3 regions of the Pseudoalteromonas sp. Z1A6 genome follow, and region 1 is predicted to be linked to each of the others. Evidence: predicted binding sites of a transcription regulator. Region 1 holds the regulator's gene; each other region holds the start of a gene.
What was found. The regulator sigma-54, encoded in region 1, starts transcription at its own class of promoters, with help from an activator protein. The targets are predictions, from matches to a motif close to GTTGGCACGNNNNTNGNNT.
Positions count from the first base shown of each region.

Region 2: GQR46_RS14745 (DUF1328 family protein) is a predicted target of sigma-54. The motif match lies at 887-905, and genes of this name have one in related genera.
Region 3: GQR46_RS08210 (amidase family protein) is a predicted target of sigma-54. The motif match lies at 1,439-1,457, and genes of this name have one in related genera.

Region 1 covers NZ_WTKW01000033.1:13,344-15,548, forward strand. Annotated here, with positions in the region: gene lptB (LPS export ABC transporter ATP-binding protein) at 1-505, shown strand, start outside; gene GQR46_RS03805 (RNA polymerase factor sigma-54) at 575-2,074, shown strand; gene hpf (ribosome hibernation promoting factor) at 2,101-2,205, shown strand, end outside.
Region 2 covers NZ_WTKW01000258.1:224-2,428, forward strand. Annotated here, with positions in the region: gene GQR46_RS14735 (YcxB family protein) at 1-291, opposite strand, end outside; gene GQR46_RS14740 (hypothetical protein) at 424-615, opposite strand; gene GQR46_RS14745 (DUF1328 family protein) at 674-847, opposite strand; gene GQR46_RS14750 (OadG family transporter subunit) at 1,367-1,609, shown strand; gene oadA (sodium-extruding oxaloacetate decarboxylase subunit alpha) at 1,621-2,205, shown strand, end outside.
Region 3 covers NZ_WTKW01000096.1:1,770-3,974, reverse strand. Annotated here, with positions in the region: gene GQR46_RS08215 (gamma-glutamyltransferase) at 1-70, opposite strand, end outside; gene GQR46_RS08210 (amidase family protein) at 67-1,272, opposite strand; gene GQR46_RS08205 (putative 4-hydroxy-4-methyl-2-oxoglutarate aldolase) at 1,610-2,092, opposite strand; gene GQR46_RS08200 (TetR/AcrR family transcriptional regulator) at 2,096-2,205, opposite strand, start outside.

The sequences.
Region 1 (2,205 bases):
TCGTGCTAGATTAGGCATTGGCTACTTACCGCAAGAGTCTTCAATATTCAGAAAGCTGACTGTTTATCAAAACTTAATGGCCATTTTAGAAACGCGCAAAGAGTTAAATAAACAAGCTAGAGAAGACACTCTCGATAAATTATTAGATGAATTTAGCATACAACACATTCGTGATAGCCAAGGTATGGCATTGTCGGGTGGCGAACGTCGTCGTGTTGAAATAGCACGTGCGCTGGCAGCAGATCCTAAATTTATATTACTGGATGAACCATTTGCAGGTGTTGACCCGATTTCGGTATTAGACATAAAGAAAATAATAGAACATCTTAAAAATCGTGGGATTGGTGTATTAATTACCGATCATAACGTAAGAGAAACCCTTGATGTTTGTGAAAAAGCCTACATTGTTTCTCATGGGGAGCTGATTGCATCAGGTACTCCAGAACACGTATTAAATGATAAAACAGTACGCGATGTTTACTTAGGCGAGCAATTTAGGCTGTAACATTTACGCCATGTCTTTAAGCATCTGCTAGTATTAATTATAACAACATAAAAGGATTGTTAGAGATACATGAGGCAATCACTACAGCTGCGCATGGGCCAGCAACTTACAATGACTCCACAGCTGCAACAGGCTATTCGTTTGTTGCAACTCAGTACATTGGATCTCCAGCAAGAAATACAAGAAGCTCTCGACAGCAACCCGCTATTAGAGGTTGAAGAACCAGACTATTCCGAAGACGCTGCAGGTAAAAACGAGCAAAAAGCAGATACAGATGACATAACTGTTAGCGCATCTGCCGATGATGCTCCAAGCGAATACGAACAAGATAGTGGTGAAGCACTTGCAAAAGACACGCTAAGTGACGACATGGCTATGGATGTTAGTTGGGATGAGTACATGAGTGCCGCCCCTGCAGCATCATCAGGTCCAATGCCTGAAGACGAATCAATATACCAAGGCGCCTCTACTGAAACGCTTCATGAGTATTTAATGTGGCAATTACAACTAACGCCATTTAGCCCTACCGATGAAGCCATTGCTATTGCTATTGTAGAAGCCGTCGATGATTCAGGCATTTTAACACTAAGCTGCGAAGAAATTTTAGAAAGCTTTAATCAAGAAAACGAAGAAGATAACGAAGTTGAACTTGATGAAATTGAAGCAGTATTAAAGCGCATCCAACTGTTTGATCCTGTCGGTATTGCTGCACGTAGTTTACAAGAGTGTTTATGTATTCAACTTAACCAGTTTGATAAAGAAACACCTTACATTAATGAAACGAAAATGATTTTAACCGAGCATATTGATTTATTAGCAGCTCGTGACTATCGTACATTAATGAAGAAGACTAAGCTCAAAGAAGAAGAGCTTAAAGAAGTAATGACATTAATACATACTCTTAGCCCTAAGCCTGCAGATACTATTGTAAGAGAAGAGTCTGAGTATGTTATTCCTGATGTGTCAGTTAAAAAAATTAAAGGCCGCTGGGTTGTTGAGTTAAACCCAGATAGCATGCCTAAAATTCGTGTTAATAGCCAATACGCTGCAATGTCTCGCACTGTAAAATCCAGTGGTGACAGCCAGTTTATTCGCTCGCATTTACAAGAAGCTAAATGGTTTATTAAAAGCTTAGAAAGTAGAAACGACACGCTATTAAAAGTAACAAATTGTATTGTTAAGCAACAACAAGGCTTTTTTGAACACGGTCCTGAAGCCATGAAACCAATGGTTTTAAATGATGTTGCTGAAATGGTAGAAATGCACGAATCAACAATTTCGCGCGTAACAACCCAAAAGTATATGCACACACCCCGTGGTATATTTGAGCTTAAATATTTTTTCTCAAGCCATGTAAGCACCGAAAACGGTGGTGAATGTTCATCTACAGCAATCCGTGCGCTTATCCGAAAATTAATCGCAGCAGAAAACTCAGCAAAACCATTGAGTGATAGCAAAATAGCGGATATATTGGCTGAGCAAGGAATTAAAGTAGCGAGACGTACAATCGCAAAATACCGCGAATCTCTGGCTATTCCACCGTCAAATCAGCGTAAAAGTTTGATTTAAGACGCAAAAAAAAGAGGGTAATGCTTATGCAACTAAACTTAACTGGTCGTCACGTAGAATTAACCGATTCACTAAGAGACTATATTAATACCAAATTTGCGAAGCTAGAAAGACACTCTGATCATATTAAT
Region 2 (2,205 bases), on a different contig from region 1:
TTCTTCATCAAAGGTAAGTGTTACCTCAGAGCCTGACGCTCTGCTGAGCATTTGTCTGGTTACCCACCAAGGTCTGCGATAGTAAAAAGCGACGCACTCTAGTACACCTAGCATGATCATAAACGATCCTAAGTAATGATCGTTTAAAACATAAATGCCAAATAAACCAAGCGCAACGAGGAGTACAAGTAAAAAGTACTTAGGTTTGGCGCGCTTACTGTAGGGGAGTGACTCGTCAAAGCACTCGTAAAAGTAAGGTTTATCTAGTGTGTAGGTTGTTGTAAATGCCATATTGCCTTGCTTTAAATATCGTTTTTTTTATTTTAACAAGCTAGCCGCTAAATGAGCAGCTTTATAGTCAGTGATTTTATTACAGACACAAAAAAACGGCCCTAAGGCCGTTTTTTAGCGATACAAGAAGAATTAACAGTTAGTTTCTTCAGCGTTTACGCCTTCTTTAACATTTTCACATGCATCTTCTACTTTGTTTTGCACGTCAGTTACTGCTTCGTCAATACGTTCGCCTGCGTCTTCTGCATGATTGTCTTCACAACCCATGATAAAGAAACTTGCGAATAGACCGATTAGTGCTGCTTTTACAGTTGTTGAATTCATAATGTAATTCCTTGTAAGTGTTAATTAAATTTTAGTGTTTGTTAGTTGAATGCTTTATCTACCTGGGTGATTTACCACGTAGTGCACCTGAAACTAATGAGATCACTAAAAGTACTAAAAATATAAAAAATATAATTTTTGCTATACCAGCTGCGGCACCTGCGATGCCACCAAAACCTAACACTGCAGCGATTAAAGCAATAACTAAAAATGTAATTGTCCAGCGTAACATTGTTTTCTCCTTGGTTATCAAATTTGCTCACAATAACTAATGCCAGTTATATGCCAAAGTTTATTTTTGTTTTATATCAAGTGGTTATGGTTTTTAACTGTGTTTTTAGTTATTAGTTAGTTAGTAATTTTTACGCTTTGTTATGTAAGTTATTCACACTGTTACAAGTTACCGGTAAATATTCACTAAAAATAACCTTTTTGGTAAGACCAATTAACAATTGGTGTGTGTTTTTGTACTTATTATAAAATTTGGCGGTTATTTTTATTAAGTTGAATAGTTAATTAACAACTTCCATATAACTATTAGCTATAGTCGTTATTTTCTGTATGTATTGTAGGGCGCATGATTGCTGGGTTATGGCATGTAAATTTGTTGAGTGTTATGTTGTTTATAGTTTAATTGGTTTTACCAATTTACAAGATGTAGACAAAGCGACTAGTTTTGTTATTATCCAGTGAATAAATATTTAATTAAATCGATTTTTTATTTTCGATATGGGTTTCAAGGGGGAGAAAAATGGATATAGGTGCTCTACTCACAACGGCTGGTAGCTTAATGCTAACTGGTATGGTTGGGGTGTTTGTATTTCTGTCGATATTAATTGGTGCAGTAACGCTTATGTCTAATTTGGTGACGCGCTATAGCGAACCAGAGGCATCACCAGCTAAATCACCGTCTTTTAAATCTCAAGGTGTGCCTAATGAGCACATCGCTGCTATTAGTGCTGCCATTGCTCAGTACAAATCAAATAATAAATAAGGGGCACACACATGGCTAAATTAAAATTAACAGAATTGGTATTACGCGATGCGCACCAATCATTGCTCGCAACACGTATGCGCCTAGACGATATGCTACCTATTGCTAGCAAGCTAGATGATGCAGGTTATTGGTCTATTGAATCGTGGGGCGGTGCTACATTTGATTCGTGTATTCGTTATTTAGGCGAAGATCCTTGGGAGCGTATTCGTGCGCTTAAAAAAGCGATGCCTAATACTAAACAGCAAATGCTATTACGCGGTCAAAACCTATTAGGCTACCGCCATTACGCTGATGATGTAGTTGAAAAGTTTGTAGAACGCGCACATAAAAATGGCGTTGACGTATTTCGTATTTTCGATGCAATGAACGATGTACGTAACCTAGAAACAGCGATTAAAGCGGCTATAAAAGTAGGCGCACATGCTCAAGGTACTATTTCGTACACGGTAAGTCCTGTTCATACGCTTGATATGTGGCTGACTCTTGCTAAGCAATTAGAAGATTTAGGCTGTCACTCAATTTGTATTAAAGATATGGCGGGTTTATTAAAGCCGTACGATGCTGAAAAACTAATTAAAGCACTTAAGGAAACC
Region 3 (2,205 bases), on a different contig from region 1:
TTAGTATATTTATACCCGCCTCTGTTGCCGAAAAATGAGACGCGGTAAATGCAATATTGTGTGTGGTCATGCCGGTGTGTCCTGTTTAAAGTGTTCAGCTAGGTGCTTAACGCAAGCAAGTAGGCTTTTATCGTTACCGTGGGTCATCATTAATGAAAAACCATAAGGATGATCATTTGCTAAATCAGCCAGCGGTAAATGCACTTGCGCTGAGCCACTAAGTCCTGCAATTGCCGAAAGCGTAATAATTTGCATACGTAAGGCGCTTGTGTCGGCGCCTAATTTAGGTGCAGTTGTAGGGGTGGTGGGTAAAAATAAGCAGCTGTGCTTGTTTAAGTTTTTAGCGACGATTACTTGCCATTCGTGCTGTATTTTTAACGCCTCTTGTTCTTCTTGCTTGGTTAAAGCCAGTGCCATTTTAAAACGAGCCGCAATTGCTGGCGCAAAATGAGAAAGCTGATCTGGGAGTTCTAGCCAGTCTCGGTGCGTTTTAGCAATCGCACGACCTTGTAATATTCTAAAGGTATCGGCAAGCTCACTTAGCAGGCTGCTTTTGGGGAGCTTAAAATCGATATGATGATTAAAATAAGGTTTGGTTTTTTCTAAAAGCTTACCCAGTGGTGCTTGTAAAGAGGGGTCAACGAGTTCAAAGAGTGCTTCGCAAATAACCAGCGTATTTACTTTATTAATAGCTTGTTGTGGTAATAATACATCGCTAACGCTGCTTAATAGCTCAGCGCTTTGGGTAAGCCAACCTATGGTATCAAAAGGGGGAGCCAACGGTATTAGGCCGTCTTTTTCAATCACGTTATGGCTTGGCCTTATGCCATATAAACCACAATAGCTGGCGGGTATTCTAATTGAGCCGCCAGTGTCGGTACCTAAGCCAATATCGGCTAAGTTAGCAGCCACGGCTGCTGCCGAACCCATACTCGAACCACCGCAAGCATGCCCTTTTAATTTAGGATTTTGCGCAGCGCCATAATGTATATTATTACCCTCTAAGCTATAAGCCAGTTCGTCTGTGTGGGTAAAGCCTATAAAGTTACAACCAGCGGTCATGAGCTTATTAACCGAGCTTGCCGTACTTTGAGCCGGTTTAGCTGTTTTAAACCAATGTGGGTTGCCTGCGCTGTTACGCTCGCCTTTAATAGCAAATACATCTTTTACCACAAGGCGCTTATTAATAAGTGTGCCTTGGTAATGTGTTTGCCATGCTTTAGGACCATGGTCACAAAAAATACCGGTCGTATTATTATTTTTGGTACTCATATCACCACTCGTTATAAAAAATCTGACTAAGCAGTCCAGATTTAGGGTGATTAAAAAGACAGATTAATTTTTATTATTTTTCAGCCCACTGCGTAACATCTTGTTTTTATTTTACAGAGCCTGATCCGCTTTTTAATCGGTTAGCTTATTATATTGTTTAAAACCTAAGCAAGAGGAATGCCATAAATTAAAATCCTGTCCAACTGGTCAGGTTTTGATAGGTTGTGTGAGGTTTATAAATGTGGGCTGTAAAAATAATGGCATTGAAATGAGCTAAAACAGACCAATTTGGTGCGCAGGTGCACCAAGTTGGCTGTTATTTATATGGTTTTGAGTGCTAAATAAGGGGCGTTTTACTGATGATTAAACCATTAATATCGGCGTAAACCCAATCGTTAGGTTCAATAGTGGTGCTAAGCATGGTAACAGCTTGGTTTTTATCACCAAAGCCGCGTTTTAAGGTACTACGCGGTGTAGAGCCTAGCGCCATTACAGGTAAGTTCATCGTGGCAAGTATTTCAATATCTCGGCAACAGCCATTTATTATTACGCCTTCCCAGCCATTACTTAAGGCACGCTCAGCCATAATATCGCCTATGAACGCAAAGCGTTTGCTCGCAAACCCGTTTATAACTAATACTTTACCTTCACCATTTTCATGCAATATATCGGCGGCAAAAGAGTTGTCTTCTGGGCAGGTAACGGTAACTACTTTGCCATAAAACGTGGTTTTTTTACCAAAGTGGTAAAGGCCGCTGTCTGCTACTTGTACGTTATCGCGATGATCGTCAAATAAATCGGGTGTAGTAAAGGATGTCATGGGTTAAGTCTCACTTTGCTCAGGTATTTTAAGACCAATACCTTTTAAAATTATGTGGGCAATTGACTGCGTAATTTGTGCCACATCGGTTTCGTCGTACTCTAATTTGTTCA